Regions from separate parts of the Hymenobacter aquaticus genome, predicted to be linked through region 4. Evidence: riboswitches for the same ligand, from Rfam matches in the RefSeq annotation. Region 4 holds a riboswitch; each other region holds the start of a gene.
What was found. A riboswitch is a leader RNA that binds a small molecule or an ion and turns the genes downstream of it on or off. The one in region 4 is predicted to bind S-adenosylmethionine.

Region 1 (5,257 bases), on a different contig from region 4:
CAATGGCGGCTTCCTCGAAGGCCGGCACGCTTTCCAGGTGCTCCAGCAGGCTGGGCCCGGTATACCAGCTCAGGTTCTTGGACCGCGTCACGATGTTGTCGCCGAGCAGGGCGCTGATGGGAATGGCCGTTACCTGGGGTAGCTTGAGCTGGTCGGCCACGGCGGCGTAGTCGGCCACAATCTGGTCGAACACGGCCTGGTCGTTGCCCACCAGATCCATCTTGTTCACGGCCAGCACGAAGTGCCGGATGCCCACGAGCGAGGCAATGAGCGAGTGACGGCGTGTCTGCTCCACCACGCCCTGCCGGGCATCGACCAGCACGATGGCCAAATCGGCAGTCGAAGCGCCGGTGACCATGTTGCGGGTGTACTGCACGTGGCCCGGCGCGTCGGTGATGATGAACTTGCGGCGGGGCGTGGTGAAGTACTTGTAGGCTACGTCGATGGTAATGCCCTGTTCGCGCTCGGCGCGCAGGCCGTCCGTCAGCAAGGCTAAATCCACGGTGCCGTGCACGGTAGGCCGGTTTTCCAGGGCCGCCAGCACGTCCAAGGACACGGAATCAGAATCGTAGAGCAAACGGCCAATGAGCGTACTCTTGCCGTCGTCGACGCTGCCGCAGGTAATAAATCGGAGAAGATCCATCTGTGAATTAGTGAGTTAGTGAATTAGTGAGTTGGTTGGCGATTTTGGGAGTTGTTAGGCATCTGCGCAGGCAGAACGACAACTCACTAAATCGCTAAGTCACTAATTCACCGTTTAGAAATAGCCGTTGCGTTTGCGGTCTTCCATGCCGGCTTCGGAGATGTTGTCGTCGAGGCGGGTAGCGCCCCGCTCGCTGACTTTGGCGCTGAGCAGGTCCTGGATGATGTCGTCGATGGTGGCCGCGTCGCTTTCCACGGCGGCGGTGCAGGTCGAGTCACCGACGGTGCGGAAGCGGACCTGGCGCTCCACGATTTCGTCGGTTTCGTCGAGGCGCAGGTGCTCATTCAGGCCCAAAAGCTGGCCGCTGGGCAGCACCACGCAGGTGCGCGGGTGGCCGAAGTAGATGCTGGGCAGGGCAATGTTTTCGCGCTGAATGTAGCGCCACACGTCCAGCTCGGTCCAGTTCGAAATCGGGAACACGCGCACGTTTTCGCCGCGCTGAATCCGGCCGTTGTACACGTTCCAGAGCTCGGGCCGCTGCCGCTTGGGGTCCCACTGCCCGAACTCGTCGCGCACCGAGAAGATGCGCTCCTTGGCCCGGGCCTTTTCCTCGTCGCGCCGGGCCCCGCCGATGCAGGCGTCAAACTGAAACTCTTCGATGGTTTCGAGCAAGGTGTAGGTTTGCAGCGGGTTGCGGCTAGGAAACTTGCCGCCCGGCTCGCGCAGGCGCTGCCGCTTGATGGTGTCCTCCACCGAGCGCACGATGAGCTTTTCGCCCAGCTCGGCGGCCAGCGCGTCGCGGAACTGGAGCACCTCGGGGAAGTTGTGGCCGGTATCGACGTGGACCAGCGGGAAGGGGAAGCGGCCGGGGCGGAAGGCTTTTTCGGCCAGGCGCGTCAGCACGATGGAGTCTTTGCCGCCCGAAAACAGCAGGGCTGGCCGCTCAAACTGGCCCGCTACTTCCCGCAGAATATGAATGGCTTCGGCTTCGAGCCGGTCGAGGTAATCGAAATGGGGGGTACTCATATAGCTCTGATGTCAGTTGTTTATTCTGTCATCCTGAGCAGAGCGAAGGACCTTTGGCAGTTGAACGAGTATCGTTGCACCGACTCGTTCTGGTGTGATAAGGTCCTTCGCAAAGCTCAGGATGACAAGCGGACTAATTGGCCAAAACCGGCTCCACCACCGGGTCGGGGCCGTTGTGGGTGCCGTGCAGGCCGCACTCCTTGGCCGACTGGTCTTCCCACCACCAACGCCCGGCCCGGAAATCCTCGCCGGCCCGGATGGCCCGGGTGCAGGGCGCGCAGCCGATGCTCACGAAGCCCTGCTGGTGCAGCGGGTTGAACGGGATGCTGTGCGCGTGCACAAAGTCCCAGCACTGCTCGAAAGTCCAATCGAACAAGGGGTGAAACTTGAGGAGCTGGTGGCCGGCGTCCCACTCCACCGCGTGCATGTCCTGGCGGTTGGCCGACTGCTCGGCCCGGATGCCGGTAAACCAGGCCTGCTGGCCCCGCAAGGCCCGGCGTAGCGGTTCTACTTTCCGGATGCCGCAGCACTCCTTGCGGTTGTCCACGCTGTCGTAGAAGCTGTTGGGGCCTTTTTCGCGCAGGAGCTGCTCTACGCTGGCCTGCTGCGGGAAGTAGGGCTCAATGGCCTGGCCGTAGCGCCGCAGGGTTTTATTCCAGGTGGAATAGGTTTCCTGGAAGTTGCGGGCCGTGTCCAGGGTGAAAACCTTAATCGGCAGGTGGTGCTCGAAAATCAGGTGGGTGATGATCTGGTCTTCCAGGCCGAAGGACGTCGAGAACGTGGCAGTACCGGGAAACTGCGCGGCTACGGCCGTCAGCACTTCCACGGCGGAACGCCCGGCGAGCTGCTGGCGCAGGTTCGGGACCAGCGCCTCAGAGGCTACTTGCATGATTCGAAGAGGATGTGGTTTTCCGCAGCGGAAACACCGGCTTTCGGGATGCCCGGGGCGCTAAAGCGTAGCGCGGCGGCGGGCCGACTAACCTGCGGTAGTCAGGAAAAAGGTTGTGCCCAAGCAGCTCAGCTAACGGAGCTTAGGGCACGGCAGGAAAAGGAAGGGACGTGGCCTGCTACCAACACCGACAGCACATCATCATGCCACAACATCCAGGCTGTAAAGCAGCAGAGAAGGTCGGAGAAGAAGTGCGGGCGTTGGACAAGGTTTTCACGACGACGTTGTTTTTATATGGTCAGGACTTGGCACCGTTCCGCATTTGCGGTGGTTGCCGGCGCTTCGTCGAGCCTGTCTCTCCACGCCTCTGTATAAAAACAATCCTTTGATGGGGAAAGAATTGGTACTACAAAGGTAATAGCAGGAATTTCATAATTGCAAGTTATAATGCGGATAGCTGATTGATTACTGTTGGTATTGGATGTAAATTATTGTAATGCAAGTTGTTGTGATTGGATGTAAACTATGGGCAGTATAGTTGTATTCCAAAATTATTATTACCTAAAGTTATGATGGATATTGCACTAAGCTATGACTGCTGGCAACCTTGTCTTATTTCCGCACGGCATAAATTGACCGTAGAGCCCGGCTACAGTGCTACGAGTTGCGGGCCGGAACTGGTCTTACAACTCGTTTACCACAATCTGAATGTCCGTATTGCGGCCGTGGTCATCGGCGCAGGAAATCTTGACCGCGCCAGTCGGCGGGCGGAAGAATACCCGCTCGGTAGCCGCGGCCGTGCGCAGAAACTGGTCGTTGACGTACCACGACACCTGGCGTACCTCGTTGTCGGTGGTGCAGCTCAGCAGCAGCTGTTGCTGCTCGCCTTTGGTCAGCACGTACTCGGTGTTGGCCAGGGGCGAGGTAATGCCCGGGGCCTGGTCGCGGCCGCCGCGCACGAGCTGGCAGGCGGGGTTGTGGGGCGGCTGGCGGCGGTAGGGTATGCCCTGGGCTTCCTTGAAAGCGGCCACTTCCGGCAGCAGGTTGGGGTACAGTTCGCGCCGGTAGCCGGTGGCCGGCGCGCAGGCCCGGCAGTAGGTGTATTGCCCGTCGGCCGAAAGCAGGACCTCTTTCTGGTGCTGGCAGCGCAGCCCGGCCGACACGCCGGGCAGGAAGTAGTCGATAATCTGGTTGGGGCAATTCTCGCCCGGCGGCCGGCCGGTTTCGGCGCACACCAGCCGGAAATCGAGGCTGGCGGGCGGCTGAAACCAGTTGTTGGGCGAGTTGTAGGCCAGCGTGTTAAACAAGTCGAAGAGCAGGGGCGTGGCAATGTCGGAGCCGGTGAGGGCCGGGCTGCCCTGCCCGCTGAAGTTGCCCACCCACACCCCGATGGTGTACTCCCGGTTGTAGCCGATGCTCCAGGCGTCGCGGCGGCCGTAGCTGGTGCCGGTTTTCCAGGCAATCTTGGGCAGGCGGAGGCTGGTTTCGTAGCCCACGGGCAAATCGGGGCGGGTGAGCTGGGCCAGGATGTCGGTGATGAGAAACGCCGAGGCCTCGGAAAAGAGGGTTGAGTGTTGGGTTGGTTTGGCTGACTGCTGTTGCTTCCGGCCCGGGGCTGCCGGCTCATTTCTACTTCTTCGCTCTTCACTATTACTGGCGAAGCGCAGGGGCCCGTACTGCCCACCGGCCGCCAGGGTCACGTAGAGGTTGGTCAGCTCTTCGAGCGTGGCCCCGCAGCCGCCCAGAATGGTGCTCAAGCCCAGGTGGGGGGCACGTTTGGCCACGGTGCGGAAGCCGGCGGCCCGCAGCTGGGTGGTAAAGGTGGGCACGCCCAGCTCCGAGAGCACCCGCACGGCCGGAATGTTGAGCGAATAGGCCAGGGCGCGGTCCAGGGGCACTTCGCCGTTGCAGCGCTTGTCGAAGTTTTCGGGCTGGTAGCCGCCGAAGTTGGTCGGCACGTCGGGCAGCAGCAGCTTGGGCGTCACCAGGCCTTGGTCCAGCGCCAGGGCGTAGAGGAAGGGCTTGAGCGTGCTGCCCGGCGAGCGGACGGCCTGCACCCCATCGTTCTGGCCTTTGGTGAAGCTGTCCTGGAAGTCGGCCGAGCCCACGTAGGCTTCCACGGCCCGGGTGCGGTTGTTGACCACCAGCACGGCCGCGTTGCTGATGCCCAGCTCCCGCAGGCGGCGCACGTAGTTGCGGGTCAGATCCTCGGCCTTGGCCTGCTTACCGCGCTGCAACGTGGAGGCTATGCTGGCCCGGCCGGGAAACTGCCGCACCAGCCGCCGGGCCAGGTGGGGCGCCAGCGTGGGGGCCGCGTGACGCTGCACGTCCAGCGGCTCGAGCAGGGCATCGGCAATGTCCGGCCGGGGAAACAGGCTCTGCTCTCCGAAACGGCGCAGCCACCGGTTGCGCTCCTGCCGGATGGCCGCGTTGTGCCGGCCCAGCACCAAGCCCCGCGGCCGGTTCGGGATGATGGCCAACGTCACGGTCTGGGCCAGGGAAAGGTAGTCGGGGGGCTGCTGGAAGTAGAGCAGGGCCGCCGACTTCACGCCCTCGATGTTGCCGCCGTAGGGCACCAGGTTCAGGTAGAGCTGCAGGATTTCGGGCTTGCTGTAGTGGGCTTCCAGCTGCAGGGCGCGCAGCATTTCCAGCAGCTTGTTGCCCACGGTCCGCTCCTTGGGTTCCAGCAGGCGGGCCAC
Region 2 (5,257 bases), 590 kb from region 4:
TGCCGTTGGCGCGGGCCAGGTGTTCGGTTACTTTCATATGACGGACCCCACCCCCCGACCCCCTCCCCTCCGGGAGAGGGGGAGCTGAACGGCGTAGGTATAACGTAAGATACTTAGAACTCAGCTCCGGCTAAGTGAAGAGGAATTTGTCGTCTGGCACCCCTCTCCCGGAGGGGAGGGGCCGGGGGTGGGGTTTCCTACCGCGCCGTGACGGGCGCGGCGGCTAGGTCGTAGTTCAGGTTCGGCGACAACCACCGCTCCAGATCAGCCACCGGCATGTTCTTGCGGCGGGCAATGTCCTCGACCTGGTCGCGCCCGATTTTACCCAGCCCGAAGTAGCGGGAGTCGGGGTGGGCGTAGTAGAGGCCACTGACGGACGAGGCCGGGTACATGGCCAGGTTTTCGGTGAGCTTGATGCCGGTTTGGTTGTCGGCATCGAGCAGCTGGAACAGGGTAATTTTCTCGGTGTGGTCGGGGCAGCCGGGGTAGCCGGGGGCGGGCCGCACGCCGCGGTACTTCTCCTGAATGAGGTCTTCCTTGGTGAGCTTTTCATCCGCGGAATAGCCCCAGAACTCCTCCCGCACCCGCTGGTGGAGGCGCTCGGCAAAGGCCTCCGCCAGCCGGTCGGCCAGGGCCTTGATCATGATGCTGGAGTAGTCGTCGTGGTCGGCCTCGAACTGCTCAATCAGCTTTTCGATGCCCAGCCCGGCCGTGACGGCAAAGCCGCCGATATAGTCGGCCCGGCCCGAGTCTTTGGGGGCCAGGAAGTCGGAGAAGGCCAGGTTGGGAATGCCCGGGCCTTTTTCGCCCTGCTGGCGCAACGTGAAAAACTCGGTCAGCAGCTCCTGCCGGTCGTCGTTGGCATATACCTCGATGGTATCGGAGCCGACGGTGTTGGCGGGCCAGAAGCCGACCACGGCCCGGGCCGTGAGCAGGTTTTCGTTGATTACCTTTTGCAGTAGGGCCTGGGCGTCGGCGAAGAGCTTGGTGGCGGCTTCGCCCAGGTTTTCATCCTCCAGAATGCGCGGGTAGCGGCCCTTCAGCTCCCAGGTGTGGAAGAAGGGCGTCCAGTCGATGTACTCGGCCAGCTCGGCCAGCGGGTAGTTGTCGAGGACTTTGGTGCCCAAAAACGTCGGTCTGGTAATGGGCGCCGCGTCCCAGTCGGCCTGGAAGCCGTTGGCCCGGGCCGCTTCGATGGGCAGGTAGTTTTTCTCCCGCTGCCGGCTGGCGTAGTCATGGCGCAGGGTGGCGTACTCGTCGTGGACGGCGCGGGCGTAGGTTTCGTGGCTGCTGCCGAGCAGGCTGGCGGCCACGCCCACCGAGCGGGAGGCGTCGTGTACGTGCACCACGGGGCCGGAGTAGTTGGGCGCAATCTTGACGGCCGCGTGCAGGCGGGAGGTGGTGGCCCCACCGATGAGCAGCGGGGTTTTGAGGCCGCGCTTTTCCATTTCCTGGGCCACGTACACCATTTCATCCAGGCTCGGGGTAATCAACCCGCTGAGGCCGATAACGTCGACTTCCTGCTTCACGGCTTCGTCCAAAATTCGCTCTAGGGGCACCATCACGCCCAGGTCCACGATGTCGAAGTTGTTGCAGGCCAAAACCACGCCCACGATGTTCTTGCCGATGTCGTGCACGTCGCCTTTCACCGTGGCCAGCAGAATCTTCCCGGCCGTTTGCCGCTCCGAGCCCTGCTTGTCGGCCAAGAGGTAGGGCTCCAGGTAAGCCACGGCCTTTTTCATCACCCGGGCCGACTTCACCACCTGGGGCAGAAACATCTTACCGGCCCCGAACAGGTCCCCTACCACGTTCATGCCGGCCATCAGCGGCCCTTCGATGACTTCGAGCGGGCGGCCCACCTGCTGGCGCACTTCCTCGGTGTCCTGGTCGATAAACTCGGTAATACCTTTCACTAAAGCATGTTGCAGCCGCTCGGCTACCGGTAGGCTGCGCCAAGCGTCGGCCACTACTTCGGCCTTGTCTTTTTGCTTGACGGTGTCGGCAAAGTCCACCAGCCGCTCGGTGGCGTCGGGGCGGCGGTTGAGCAGCACGTCCTCCACCAGCTCCAAAAGGTCCTTGGGAATTTCGTCGTAGACGCCCAGCTGCCCGGGGTTCACGATGCCCATATCCAGGCCGGCCCGGATGGCGTGGTAGAGGAAGGCCGAGTGCATGGCCTCGCGCACCACGTCGTTGCCGCGGAACGAGAAGCTGATGTTCGACACGCCGCCGCTGGTCAGGGCGCCGGGCAGGTTCTGTTTAATCCACCGCACGGCCTCAATGAAGTCCAGCGCGTAGTTGCGGTGCTCCTCCATGCCGGTGCCCACGGTCAGGATGTTGGGGTCGAAAATGATGTCCTGGGCCGGGAAACCGACTTCGTTCACCAGAATATCGTAGCTGCGCCGGCAGATTTCGACGCGCTTCTCGAAGGAGTCGGCCTGGCCGTTTTCGTCGAAGGCCATGACCACCATGGCGGCCCCGTAGGCGCGCACGGTGCGGGCCCGCTCCCGGAATACTTCCTCGCCTTCCTTGAGCGAAATCGAGTTGACGATGCTCTTGCCCTGCACGCACTTGAGGCCCGCTTCCAGCACGCTCCACTTCGAGGAGTCAATCATGATGGGCACCCGGGAAATGTCGGGCTCCGAGGCAATCAGGTTTAGAAACGTCGTCATGGCCTGCTCCGAGTCGAGCATGCCTTCGTCCATGTTCACGTCGAGCACCTGGGCCCCGCCTTCCACCTGGTCGCGCGCCACTTGCAGGGCCTGCTCGTAGGCCCCCGTGCGAATCAGGCGGGCAAAGGCCCGGGAGCCGGTCACGTTGCACCGCTCCCCGACGTTGACAAACAGCGAATCGGGGTAGATGCCGAAGGGCTCCAGGCCGGCCAGGCGGGTGGCCCGGGGCACCGTGGGCAACTGACGGGGCTGGTATTTCTCGGCCAGCTTGGCCAGCTCGGCAATGTGCTGGGGCGTGGTGCCGCAGCAGCCGCCGGCCACCGTGACGATGCCGTCCTTAAGGTAGTTTTCGACGATGGCCGCGAATTCCTGGGCCGACTCGTCGTAGCCGCCGAAAGCATTGGGCAGGCCCGCGTTGGGGTAGGCCGAAATGTGCACGTCGGCCAGGCGGCTCAGCTCCTTGATGTAAATCTTGAGCTGGTCGGCCCCCAACGCGCAGTTCAGGCCCACGCTCAGCAAAGGCAGGTGACTGATGGAGTTCCAGAACGCCTCCACCGTCTGCCCGCTCAGCGTGCGGCCCGAGGCGTCGGTGATGGTGCCCGAAATCATGACCGGTACCACTTTGCCGCCCTCGTCGAAGAACTTCTGCACCGCAAACAGGGCCGCCTTGGCGTTGAGCGTATCGAAGATGGTTTCGATGAGCAGCGTGTCGGAGCCGCCTTCCACCAGCCCGCGCACCTGCTCCAGGTAGGCCGTGGCCAGCTCATCGAAGGTCACGGCGCGGAAGCCGGGCCGGTTCACGTCGGGCGACAACGAGGCGGTGCGGTTGGTGGGCCCGATGGCGCCAGCCACGAAGCGGGGCTTGCTGGGGTTGCGGGCCGTAAACTCGTCGGCGACTTCCCGGGCAATGCGCGCCGACTCGTAATTAAGCTCGTAGACCACGTGTTCCAGCCCGTAGTCGGCCTGGGCAATGGTGGTGCCGCTGAACGTGTTGGTTTCCACCATGTCGGCCCCGGCGGCGAAGTAGTCGGCGTGAATGCCCCGGATGATGTCGGGGCGGGTCAGGCTGAGCAGGTCGTTGTTGCCGCGCAGGGGCTTGGGGTGGTCGGCAAAGCGGGTGCCGCGGAAGTCGGCTTCCTCCAGCGTGTGGCGCTGAATCATGGTGCCCATAGCACCATCGAGCACGAGGATGCGCTGCTGCAGAATGTCGTAAAGCGGGGAGTCGGGGCGGCGAAGCGTGGTCGGTTGCATATCGGCTCTTCTGGGGAAATACGGGGCTAAACACTGCCTTATCCAGAAAGAGCCGCGCGGGAAAGTCGCGTGCCGTACTTATCTTCTTCCTGAGCCGTAGCCTCGGAATGGGAGTTAGCACCTTGTTTTATTTCAGGTTGCTAAGACGTCGTCGGGCCCAGTCCCTCGGTCTTTCTGGATAAGTAACACAGCGAATATACAGCGCGGAAATCCGGAATCCAATTCTGGCGGTACTTGCCGGTGGAATATATTATGTTTTGAAGAAAAGATGGTAATTATTCCAATTTGCTTGACTGTTTGCGGGCGAAAACGGCGCTTAAATGCTGTTTTAGCAATATTCGGGCGGCTTACGTTCAACCGGCGGCCCGCTGCGCCGCCGCCGGTCGGGTAAAACTTTTATGTAGGTACATTGGTTGGGAAGCAACATCCGGCCGGCCACGGCGCCGGCTTTCCATTTTGCTTCATTATTCTCAATCATGAGCCAAGCTTCCAACCTCTTTTCGCCCTTCCAGATGGGCGCCGTTTCGCTGCCCAACCGGCTGGTAATGGCCCCCATGACCCGCAGCCGGGCCAACAACGACGGCAACGTACCCACCGACTCGACGGTGACATACTACGAGCAGCGCGCCTCGGCGGGCCTGATTATCACCGAAGGCGCCCAGGTGTCGCCCCAGGGCGTGGGCTACGTTTTCACGCCCGGCATCTACTCCGCGGCCCAGGTAGCGGGCTGGCGCAAGGTAACCGACGCGGTGCACGCCGCCGGGGGCCGCATCTTCATTCAGCTCTGGCACGTGGGCCGCATTTCCCACCCCGACTTCCACAACGGCGAGCTGCCGGTGGCTCCGTCGGCGGTGCAGCCTACGGGCGTGCAGGCGTATACCACCAATGGCATGCAGGAAATTCCGACGCCCCGGGCCCTGGAAACGGCCGAGGTGAAGGCCATTGTGGAAGACTTCCGTCAGGCTGCCGCCAACGCCAAGGAAGCCGGCTTCGACGGCGTTGAAATCCACGGCGCTAATGGCTACCTGGTCGACCAGTTTATTCAGGATGGCACCAACCAGCGCACCGACGAGTACGGCGGCAGCGTAGAAAACCGCGCCCGGTTTGCCCTCGAAGTAGTGCAAGCCGCCGCCGACGTGTTCGGGGCCGACCGGGTGGGTATCCGCCTGGCCCCCACCGGCGCAATGGGCGGCATCACCGACTCGGACCGCGTGCGGACGTTCCGCTACGTGGCCGAGCAGCTCAATGCTCTGGGGCTGGCGTACCTGCACGTCATTGAGGCCCTGCCCGGCCACCCCATGGCCGCCGCGCCCGGCGTGCCGGCCGTCGCCGCCGAG
Region 3 (5,257 bases), on a different contig from region 4:
AGGGGAATGGGCAGGGCTACGCCAACAGCCGCAGCGGCTTGCAGGACATTTCGGGCCTGCTCAAGTTCAAGGCCTATTCTGCCACCGTGGGCAACAGCGTGCTGGATCTGCTGGGCGTGGTGGGCGTCACGACGCCGGCCAGCAACTACCAGTCGAACAAGGGGCTGGAGTACATTATTGCCATCGGCAACCGGGCTACCAAGTTCAATACCCTGGGCATTGCCCACCTCAAAACGGCTTCGGGCGTGTTCCTGACCGGGCAGGCCGGCTACAGCCTGCGCACCAACCGGGTGCCCAACGCCTTCATTGCCGACGCCAAGGTGGGCTACGCCGGCCTGAAGCTCTATGCTGAGGCCTGGGCCTCGTTCCAGCAGTCGAGCCATAAGGGCACCGACATTCTGCAGCCCGGCTTCGACTTGTACTTCCCCGCTACCCGCGTCAACTACACCCGCGTGGGGGCCAGCGTGTTCCGGCCCATTGCCAAGGGCGTGGGCCTGGTGCTGGGAGCCAGCCAGTACGTAGCGGGCCGCAACCTGGGCAAGTCGACGGGCGTGTCGGTGGGCGTTTCCTACAACTACTAGGCTTTGCTGCTCACGCGGCGGGCAGCAAAGGCGGCGCCCGACAGCGCCGCCTTTGCTATCTTGGGCCATGAGCACTTACGAAGAGCAGGCCCGGGAAGAATTACGGCAGTGGCAGCAAAAGATGCAGCGCCCCCCGTCGTATCTGAACCGCTTTGCCCGCCGGGTGCAGATCCGGCTCAATAACCTGCTGCCCGAAAAAGTGCACCGCGTGCTTACGGCCGCCATCCGGCAGATGGTGCAGGGCGTGCTGCTGGGCTCGCGCTACACCTCCCGCCGGCCCTTGCAGGATGCCACCCTGGAGGCGCGCGAAAACGCCGTGCGCCAGCACGTGAAGCTCTACCGCACCACGGCCGCCGCTGAAGGCGCCGTGACCGGCGCGGGCGGCCTGCTGCTGGGCCTGGCCGATTTTCCCCTGCTGCTCAGCCTCAAGCTTAAGCTGCTCTTCGAAGTGGCCGCCCTCTACGGCTTCGACGCCCACGACTACACCGAGCGGCTCTACCTGCTGCACGTCTTTCAGCTGGCCTTCTCTAGCCAGCACAGCCGCAACCAGGTCTACCGCCGGCTGGCCGACTGGGACGCCTACCGCCACACGCTGCCCACCGACCCCCAGGCCTTCGACTGGCGCGCGTTTCAGCAGGAGTACCGCGACTACATCGACCTGGCCAAGCTGGCCCAGCTGGTGCCCGTCATTGGGGCGGCGGTGGGGGCGGTGGCCAACTACAAGCTGCTCGAGCAGCTCGGCGACACGGCCATGAACTGCTACCGGCTGCGGCTGGGGCTGGCCAAGCCCGCGTAGGACGCCGCCCGCCGCACGATGTTGCTCACCACGTGGGGGCCGCGGTGGCGGTACTGGTAGAAAATGCCCGAGTCCAGGGCCGTCCAGAAGCAGGCGCGCTGCCCGCTTTCTTTCAGGCCGTTATTGGCCCAGGTGTTGCAGGTAAACAGGAAGCTGTAGGTGCGCTTGGCTTCGTAGAAGGCATCATATTGGCCGTAGCTGTGGCCCCGGATGTGCTGGGGGCGGCCCTGGGCGTCGTAGTCGAAGCTGCCTTTGATGTAGTCGATCAGGCGGGCGTACTCGGCCTGGCTGATGCGGATCTTCACGCAGTCGTCGCCCTCCTGCAGGCGCTGGTGGAAGGTGACGTGCATGGCCGAGGAGCTCAAATAGAACATGGCCTTGAAGGCGGTGCTGGGCTTGAGCTCGGCCCAGGTGGGCGTGTCGAGGTAGAAGCCCTTGTCGCCCCAGCCGAAGCCCACGTAGGGCGCCGACGTATCATTAGCGGGCGTGTTCTGGAAGGGCACCAGCTCGCTCCAGTCGATGTAGCGGCTGCGCACGGGCACCACGATGTCGGTGTGCACCCCGTTGGAGAGAATGTAGATATCCACGTCTTCGGCCGGGTCCTGGTCGTGGGTGTTGACCGGGATGCGCGACAAAACAAAGGACGAAGCCGCGTATACGCCCACGATGCCCACGAGCGAGGCGGCGGCGTAGCCGGTAATCTGAAGCGTTTTTTTAAGCGTTGGATGCATCACGGGAGGAAGTTGCCAGGTCAGAGGAAAGTGCGGGGCGCGGGTGGGCCGGTGGTGGCACCTACTGCTTTTGCGGGCAATTGGTTGGGGCGCGCCGGGGGCGGCCCGGCCGTCGGGTTTGCAAATCCGGTGGGGGCGGGGCTACCTTTGTGCCATCAATTCTTTACTCCAAAGGATTGTTTTTATACAGAGGCGCTGAGAGACAGGCTCGAAGAAGCGTCGGCAACCATCCGCAACTGCCGGAACGGTGCCAATTCCTGCTCATATAAAAACAAGTTGCCGTGGACTGCTTCCCCAACCGCCCCGTTTCCTCTCTTGCTCCTGTGCGCCGCCGGGCGCGGCTGGCTGGCTGTTGTTGCTGTTGTTGAAGCGTCGGGCCCTGAGCCCCGGCGCGGCCTGAGGCCGCGCCCCATTGCCTTTTCCGTCTCTCTTTTCTGATGCCCGCGCCGGTTCCCGGCCGGCCCCGCCGTGTGCGCCTGCGTGGCTGCGCTGCGCGGGATGGGTGTCGCTTACTCTCTCGCGAAGCCGGGCTTCGCGCCATTTCCTCTTATGCTTAAAAAATCACTGGAGCTGCTCCGCGCGGAAGCAGCCGAAACGGGGGCCGGCACCCTGAAACGAAGTCTGGGCGGCTTCAGCCTGATTGCCATCGGTATCGGCGTCATCATTGGGGCGGGCTTGTTCTCGCTCACCGGCATTGCCGCCGCCAACAACGCCGGCCCGGCCGTGACCCTGTCCTTTCTCGTAGCGGCGGTGGGCTGCGCCTTCTCGGCGCTGTGCTACGCCGAGTTTGCCTCCATGGTGCCCGTGGCCGGCTCGGCCTACACCTATTCCTACGCCACGATGGGCGAGCTGTTTGCCTGGATCATCGGCTGGGATTTGATTCTGGAGTACTCGGTGGGGGCCGCCACGGTGGCCATCAGCTGGTCGCAGTACCTGGTGCGGGTGCTGGGCAAGTTCAACCTGCACATTCCGGCCCAGCTGGTGATGTCGCCCTTCGAGCAGGCCACTCTGGCCGACGGCTCGGTCATCTCGGGCCTGGTCAACGTGCCGGCCATGCTCATCGTGCTGGCCATTACGGCCATCATCGTGCGCGGCACCCAGGGCTCGGCCTGGTTCAACGCGCTGGTGGTGAGCCTCAAGGTGGCGGTGGTGCTCGTGTTCATTGCCCTGGGCTGGCAATACATCGACCCGGCCAACTATCAACCCTACATTCCGCAGAACACCGGCACGTTCGGGGAGTTCGGCTGGAGCGGCATCCTGCGCGGGGCCGGGGTGGTGTTCTTCGTCTTCATCGGCTTCGACATCGTGGCCACGATGGCCCAGGAAACCAAGAACCCGCAGCGCAACATGCCCATCGGCATCATCGGCTCGTTGCTGGTGTGCACCGTGTTGTTCGTGCTCTTCGGCCACGTCATGACCGGGCTGGCCAACTACACCGAGTTCAAGGACAGCGCCGCGCCGGTGGCCATTGCCATCGAGAAAACGCCCTACGCCTGGCTCAGCTCGGCCATCATCGTGGCCATTCTCATTGGCTACACCTCCGTGATTCTGGTTGATCTGATGGGGCAGAGCCGGGTGTTCTTCTCCATGTCGAAGGATGGGCTGCTGCCGCCGGTGTTTGCCAAGGTACACCCCACGTTCCGCACCCCGTTGCAGTCCAATCTGCTGCTGGGCGTGTTCATCAGCCTGTTTGCGGGCTTCGTGCCGATTTCGGTGGTGGGCGAAATGACCAGCATCGGCACCCTGCTCGCCTTCGTGATGGTGTGCCTGGGCGTGCTCATCATGCGCAAGAAAGAGCCCAACGCCCCCCGCGGCTTCCGCACGCCCTGGGTGCCCCTGGTCCCCATCCTGGGCATCCTGACCTGCCTGCTGATGATGGTGTCGCTGCCCCTGGATACCTGGATTCGCCTCTTCGTCTGGCTGGCTATCGGCCTGGCCATCTACTACGGCTACGGCAAGAAGCACAGCAAGCTGCGGCAGCAGCAGGCCGCAGAATAAGTATAGGCGCCGACGACCAAAAAGCCCTTGGGAAGCACCCTTCAGATCTGAAGGGTGCCTTCCAAGGGCTTTTTGGTCGTCCTTCAGATCTGAAGAGTGCTTCTCAACGGCTTAGGATAGCCTCTTCAGATCTGAAGGGTGCCTCCTAAGTGCTTAGGATAGGCTCTTCTTAAAAGAAGGATGCCTTCCAAGGGCTTAGGATAGGCTCTTCTTAAAAGAAGGACGACCACCAAGGGCTTAAGAGCCACTCTTCTTTTAAGAAGAATAGATACAAACAAAGTATTCATCGTCTGCGCGTGTGCCGATCAGCTGCTAACCAGAACGAGGTAGAGAAGCGTATTCGCGTCTCAATCGTTGAACGACTGGGCGCGTGCCGTAACAACGTCAGCAACGATTGAGACGCGAATACGCGTCTCTACCTCGTTCGATGATACCCTGGCTACTACTGTTGGGGGCGTTTCAGCAGCTTGCGCAGCAGGGGCTGGGCTTCGGGCACCAGGCCCAGCAGTAGCAGGGCCCCGCCGTAGAGGGCCGTGAGCACCGTGCCGCGCATGAGCATAGTCAGTAGCTTGGAGGGCAGGACTGGCAGCAGCCATACCAGCAGGCCCGAGGCCACGGCTACGGCCAGCACCACCGGAATGCGCCAGGTGAAGGGCTGCAACCGGTAGCTGTACCACACAAACCACGTCCGGGCCGTGTTGATGGCCACGATGGCGAAGAGCGTGGCCAGGGCCGAGCCGGTGATGCCCAGCGGCGGAATCAGCAGGCGGTTGAGCAGGATGGTGATGCCAGCCAAGGACAGGTTGAAAATCAAGTCGAAGCGGTAGCGCGGGGACGTGACGACAATCAGGCCGTTCACGCCCGTGATGCCGTCGAACAGGCGGCCGGCCAGCAGCAGCAAAACGGCCGTGGTACCGGTGGCGTACGCCGGGTTCTTGATGAGCGAGTAGATAAAATCCAGGTTGAGGCCGATGCCCAGGGCCAGGTAGCAGCCCAGAATGGTGTTGAGCCGGGTCGTGTCGCGGTAGAAGTCGGCCATGCGGGGCAGGTCCTGATCCTTCCAGTATTGGGCCAGCAAGGGGAAGGCAATCTTGTTGAGCGAGCGGGCCGGAATGGTCAGGGCGGTGCTGATGTTGTAGGCAATGCCGTAG
Region 4 (5,257 bases):
TGACCAGCGTGCGGGCCCGGATCTGGCGTAGCGCGGTGGCTACGTCGCCCCGGCCCCGGCCCACGTGGTGCGTGTCCATCGTGCGCGACAGGGCCACGTAGCTGTAGGCGTTGAAGCGGGCCACAAGCTTGTCGCCCTGGTGCTGCTGGTAGGAGCTGGCCCGAAAGGCGTCGAGGCGCTCCGGGTCGGGCTCGGCCTGGGTGCGGCCGTAGGCCTCGTAGCTGCGGTAGCTGAGCAGGGCCGTGGCCCGGGCCGCCTTCAGGCCCCGCTGCCCGCCGGTGGGCGTGCCTTCGTGGTAGGTAGCATCGGCAAAAACGGCCAGGCGCTGGGCCTCGTTGAAGGCAATGCCCCAGGGCGAGTGTTGGGCGTTGGTCGCCAGCACCACTAGATGCGCAAACACCCCGGGTTGCTGAATGGCCCATTCCAGCGCCTGCTGCCCGCCCAAAGAGCCCCCAATCAGAGTATGAATCCGGGTCAGGCCCAGCTCCTGGCGCAGGGCCTCGTGGGCCGCCACCAGGTCCCGAATCGTGACCAGCGGAAACTGCTGATACAGCGGCTCCGCGGCGTTGCCGGTCGGAGTCAGCGGGCCGGTGCTGCCGTAGCACGAGCCCAGCACGTTGGCGCACACGATAAACCAGTCGGCCGGGTCGAAATAGTCGCCGGCCCCGAACAGGCCGGGCCACCAGCCCAGCACGTCGGCATTAGCCGTGAGGGCGTGGCACACCCACACCACGTTGTCGCGGGCGGCGTTCAGGGTGCCAAACGTCTGGTAGGCAATCTGCACCGGGGCCAGCGTCGCGCCGCTTTCCAGCACGAGTCCCGCCGACAGGTTCAACAGCCGTAAGTCAGTCATTGCAGTAGGTAGTTTGCGGCTGCCAGCCCGGCAAGGGGCGGCAGGCGTTGAGTTCAGTACAATAGCACGCGGGCTGAACCGGTCGGGCCGCTCTCATCAGTCCCACCCAATGAAGAACGTGCGGACCGGGGCCGGCTCAGCCCGGGCTATTGCGGAATGGTCAGGATGATTCCTCTCTCACAACTCCTCATCCTGCCACCCATTGCGCTGCCGTAGCTGGAGTGGGCCGGCACTCTCGCTGCCGGCCCTGTCTCCTCTCTACTTTAGACCTCCAGCGGGGCAGCGTGTTCTACTTCGGGCTGCACCACGGTGTCCTCGTCGTCATCGGAGGTCGTGGGAGCCGCGTTGCGCACGGCGTCGAAGGCCTGGGCCAGATCCGCGCGGATATCGTCGAAATGTTCAATGCCAACCGACAGGCGCAAGGAGGTGGGCGTCACGCCGGCGGCGCGCTGCTCTTCCTCGGAAAGCTGCTGGTGGGTAGTGGCCGAGGGCTGAATAATCAGCGTCTTGGCGTCGCCCACGTTGGCCAAATGGCTTACCAGCTTCAGGTTGTCGATAAACTGGGTGGCCGTTTCCTTGCTGCCCTTGATGCTGAAAGTCAGCACGCCGCCGTAGCCGCGCTTGAGGTATTTCTGGGCCAGGGCGTGGTAGGGGCTGCTCTTCAGGCCCGGATAATTCACACTTTCTACCTGCGGGTGCTGCTCCAGCCAGGTCGCAATGCGCAGGGCGTTTTCCACGGTGCGGTCGACGCGCAAACTCAGGGTTTCGAGGCCGATGAGCAGCTGCCAGGAGTTGAAGGGGCTGATGGCCGGGCCGAAGTCGCGCAGGCCTTCCACCCGGGCCCGAATGATAAAGGCAATGTTGCCAAACGGCCCGTTCTTGCCGAATACGTCGTTGAATACCAGGCCGTGGTAGCCTTCCGAGGGCTCGGTGAACTGCGGAAACTTGCCGTTGCCGAAGTCGTACTTGCCGCCGTCCACAATCACGCCGCCGATGCTGGTGCCGTGCCCGCCAATCCACTTCGTGGCCGACTCCACCACGATGTGGGCGCCGTGCTCCAGGGGCCGGAACAGGTAGCCGCCCGCCCCGAAGGTATTGTCCACAATCAGCGGCAAATCGTGCTTGTCGGCAATGGCGGCAATCCGCTCGAAGTCCGGAATGCTGAAGCTGGGGTTGCCGATGGTTTCGAGGTAGATGGCCTTGGTGTTTTCGTCAATCAGGGCCTCAAAGCTGGCCGGGTTGTCGCCGTCGGCAAAGCGCACCTCGATGCCCAGGCGCTTGAAGGCCACTTTAAACTGGTTGTAAGTGCCCCCGTAGAGGTGGGAGCTGCTCACGAAATTGTCGCCGGCCTGCAGAATGTTGTTCAGAGCAATGAACTGCGCCGCCTGCCCCGAGCCCGTGGCGAGGGCGGCCACGCCGCCTTCCAGGGCCGCCACGCGCTGCTCAAACACGTCGGTGGTGGGGTTCATCAGCCGGGTGTAGATGTTGCCAAATTCCTTCAGGGCAAACAGGTTGGCCCCGTGTTCGGCGTTCTTGAACACGTAGGAAGTGGTCTGGTACAGCGGCACGGCGCGGGCACCGGTAACGGGGTCGGGCTGCTGGCCGGCGTGGAGTTGCAGGGTCTCGAATTGCAGGGCTTGCGTAGACATGATGAGGCTGGTTTAGGAAATTCCGGGGAATTAAGTTTCAGGTAATCAGTAGCTTGGGCGCCAAACGGCGGCTGCCGCAAGTGCTTCCGGGCCCTGACGAGGGCGACGGCGAAGCGTAGGCCAAACCCTGCGACGAGACGCACCACGGGTGGCTTCGAACGGCGGGGAGGCAGGAAAAAAGGAGGGAGGGGGAGAAGCTAGGCGCTCAGCGGCCGGCTAGCAACAGCAACAACACGGGGTGCAACAGCACAGGCGCATTCGGCCGGCCGGCACAGCGGCGACGAAAGCACGAAAACCCATCGGCAGTTCAGCGGGCCCGGGGGCGGCGGAAGCGGATGGGGCAAAAAAGAAGGATGCGGGGGCGTTTTCCATGGTACTCGACTTATAGCTCCCGCCGGCCTTACGCCTTGCGGGCAGGAATTGGCACCTTTCATCAGATGAAGGTTGCCAGCGGGTCAGGGAGCCTGTTCTCTCGCCGCTTCTGTATAAATTCTTTCAAACTGTCCCATCGTTCTGGGAGAGTACCGGGTTGGTGACTGCAAATGTACAGCTGGAATTGAAAAGACCAAATCCCGCAAAAAGTTTTTTTATTCTTGCCAAAAATCAAGACCAGAAAAAACGCCGCCCGAAGCTCGGGCGGCGTTTCCAACCTTTTTCTGCAAAAAAGGACCTAAAGGGTAGGGAGCGTCAGCTGCTGGCCCACTTCGATATGGTCGGGGTTCGCGCCGATAATGGCTTTGTTGGCTTCGTATATCTGGTGCCACTTGGAGGCGTCGCCGTAGTGGTGCTTGGCAATCTTGGAAAGCGAGTCGCCGCTGACAACCGTATAAGAGTCGCCTTTTGCGGCGGCGGGTTGCGTGGTGGCCGCGCCGGGGGCGGCATTGCCGAAGAAGTCCGTGCCGCCGGTTTGGGGCTTGGCAGCGGGTTGAACAGGTTTTTCTTCGCCTTTATTGCTGAGGAAATCAAACAGTCCCATGAGTGTGTGTTGGTTAGAGTGAGGAGGAGATGGTGCCGGATGTGCCTGAAGGCCACGGCATCAGAGCATCTTACGCCCTTGTTTTAAATTGGTTGTACTGGCATCAGGCCCAGCCGTTGGCAGCTTAACCCTTTCGCCTTTGCCGCGTAAGAACCGCAACGCTGGCCGCCGTAGCGCGGCTGGCAACTGGTTTTACTCCTCCTTCCAAACCCCTTCTTTCTCATGAAAAATCTCCCCACTTCCTTCCGCTTGCTCACCGGCCTGCTGACGCTGGTTGTTCTGTTTCTGGCCTCTTGCGGTAGCAAGGAAGGCAAAGTCGAAGGCGTCAACATGCTCTACGGTACCGAGAGCAAAGTCTGGAAAACCGACAAGGAGCTCAGTGTCGGCGGCGACAAAGTGAAGCAAACCGACGCGCAGGAAGACGAGCGAATTACGTTTTTCGCCAACGGCCAGTACAACATGACCTCGCCCGCCGGGGCCGTCAATGGCAAGTACACCTTCGACCAGCCCAACAAGAAAATCATGCTGACCCCCGACGGCGCTACCACCAGCAACAGCTTCGATGTGGTAACGCTGACCGACGACAAGCTCACGCTGAAAAGCCCCGAGGGCGCCGAGCTGCGCCTGGAAAAGGAGTAGCTTAGCCTCCGCACTATACAAAAAAGGCCCTTCCGCACCGCGCGGAAGGGCCTTTTTTGTGTCGGCTGCAAGTGGCTTGCTACGGGTGCTTGTGGCCGGCAAAAACCCGACCCACCCAACGCGGCAGAAACACCGCGCCCAGCACCAGATACAGATAGTACGTGACGATGCGGTAGAGCAGCACCACGAAGTTGGTCATGGTGGGCGTACCGATAAACTTGCCGAAGAAGGTGGGAAAAGCGCCTTCGGCAATGCCGGCCCCGCCGGGCGTAATGGCCAATAGCAGAATGACTTTGTAGGTGAGGTTGCGGCCGAAAATCAGCAGGAACTCGTCCCAGCTCACGTTGACGAAGGCCGCAATGATGCAGCCGATAACCAGGTAGCGGGCCGTCCAGACGAAGAACGTGGAGCCGATGGCCCGCAGCCAGTAGCCGGCTCCGTTGCCGCGCAGCTGGGCCGAGGCCCACACCACCTCGTTGCCGTGCTGATAGGCCTTGGCCCGCCACCGCCGCAGCCCCCGCAGGGAAAACAGCCGCACCATCAGCCGCTTCACCGACTGCGGATTAACGAAAATGGCGTACAGCATCAGCAGCGCGTAGAGCGTCACCAGCACGTAGCTCACCACGAATGCTACTTTGAGCGTAGTCACCAGCCCGCCCTGCAGGGCCTCGTGCGGGTACAGCGCGTTGCCGGCCAGCCACACCACCAAAGGCACCGTCACGACGTAGTAGACGTTGTCGAGCAGGGCCGTGACCATCACGTAGGCCATCGACTTTCCCAGAGAAATACCTTCCTTATTGAGAATAAACGAGGCCACGGCCGTGCCGCCCACGGCCGAGGGCAGCACGCAGGACGCAAATTCCCAGATCATAATCACGTCCAGGCTCTGCCGCCAGCTCAGCACCCGCTCCGAAATGTGCCGAATGCGGTAGACGTAGCCCAGGTCGCGGGCCAGCAGCACGGCCAGCGTGATGAGCAGCCAGTGCACTTTGGCGTCGGCCAGCGGGGCCAGGTCGCCGGGCCGGTAGCTGCGCCAGAACATAAACCCGACCACGCTCAGCCCGATCAGCACCGGCAGCACGATGCGCGACGGTTTGAGCTTGTCGAGAAGCTGCTGCTCCTGATTGTTCTGCTGGGTGA

Region 1: it holds a riboswitch for S-adenosylmethionine, as region 4 does, so the genes downstream of both, E5K00_RS11240 (phosphoadenylyl-sulfate reductase) here and E5K00_RS16135 (O-acetylhomoserine aminocarboxypropyltransferase/cysteine synthase family protein) in region 4, are expected to answer to the same signal.
Region 2: it holds a riboswitch for S-adenosylmethionine, as region 4 does, so the genes downstream of both, metH (methionine synthase) here and E5K00_RS16135 (O-acetylhomoserine aminocarboxypropyltransferase/cysteine synthase family protein) in region 4, are expected to answer to the same signal.
Region 3: it holds a riboswitch for S-adenosylmethionine, as region 4 does, so the genes downstream of both, E5K00_RS06530 (amino acid permease) here and E5K00_RS16135 (O-acetylhomoserine aminocarboxypropyltransferase/cysteine synthase family protein) in region 4, are expected to answer to the same signal.

The regions. Positions count from the first base shown of each region.
Region 1 is NZ_SRLC01000001.1:2,710,322-2,715,578, reverse strand. It holds gene E5K00_RS11250 (sulfate adenylyltransferase subunit 1) at 1-643, opposite strand, end outside; gene cysD (sulfate adenylyltransferase subunit CysD) at 758-1,669, opposite strand; gene E5K00_RS11240 (phosphoadenylyl-sulfate reductase) at 1,803-2,558, opposite strand; SAM riboswitch class I at 2,846-2,936, opposite strand; gene pbpC (penicillin-binding protein 1C) at 3,242-5,257, opposite strand, start outside.
Region 2 is NZ_SRLC01000002.1:226,000-231,256, forward strand. It holds gene metF (methylenetetrahydrofolate reductase [NAD(P)H]) at 1-37, opposite strand, end outside; gene metH (methionine synthase) at 198-3,920, opposite strand; SAM riboswitch class I at 3,996-4,105, opposite strand; gene E5K00_RS13845 (alkene reductase) at 4,397-5,257, shown strand, end outside.
Region 3 is NZ_SRLC01000001.1:1,595,929-1,601,185, reverse strand. It holds gene E5K00_RS06545 (hypothetical protein) at 1-581, shown strand, start outside; gene E5K00_RS06540 (EcsC family protein) at 649-1,377, shown strand; gene E5K00_RS06535 (TIGR02117 family protein) at 1,341-2,108, opposite strand; SAM riboswitch class I at 2,288-2,380, shown strand; gene E5K00_RS06530 (amino acid permease) at 2,658-4,106, shown strand; gene E5K00_RS06525 (lipopolysaccharide biosynthesis protein) at 4,549-5,257, opposite strand, start outside.
Region 4 is NZ_SRLC01000002.1:814,231-819,487, forward strand. It holds gene E5K00_RS16130 (homoserine O-acetyltransferase family protein) at 1-853, opposite strand, end outside; gene E5K00_RS16135 (O-acetylhomoserine aminocarboxypropyltransferase/cysteine synthase family protein) at 1,117-2,502, opposite strand; SAM riboswitch class I at 2,882-2,994, opposite strand; gene E5K00_RS16140 (LysM peptidoglycan-binding domain-containing protein) at 3,173-3,478, opposite strand; gene E5K00_RS16145 (hypothetical protein) at 3,701-4,117, shown strand; gene E5K00_RS16150 (lysylphosphatidylglycerol synthase transmembrane domain-containing protein) at 4,197-5,257, opposite strand, start outside.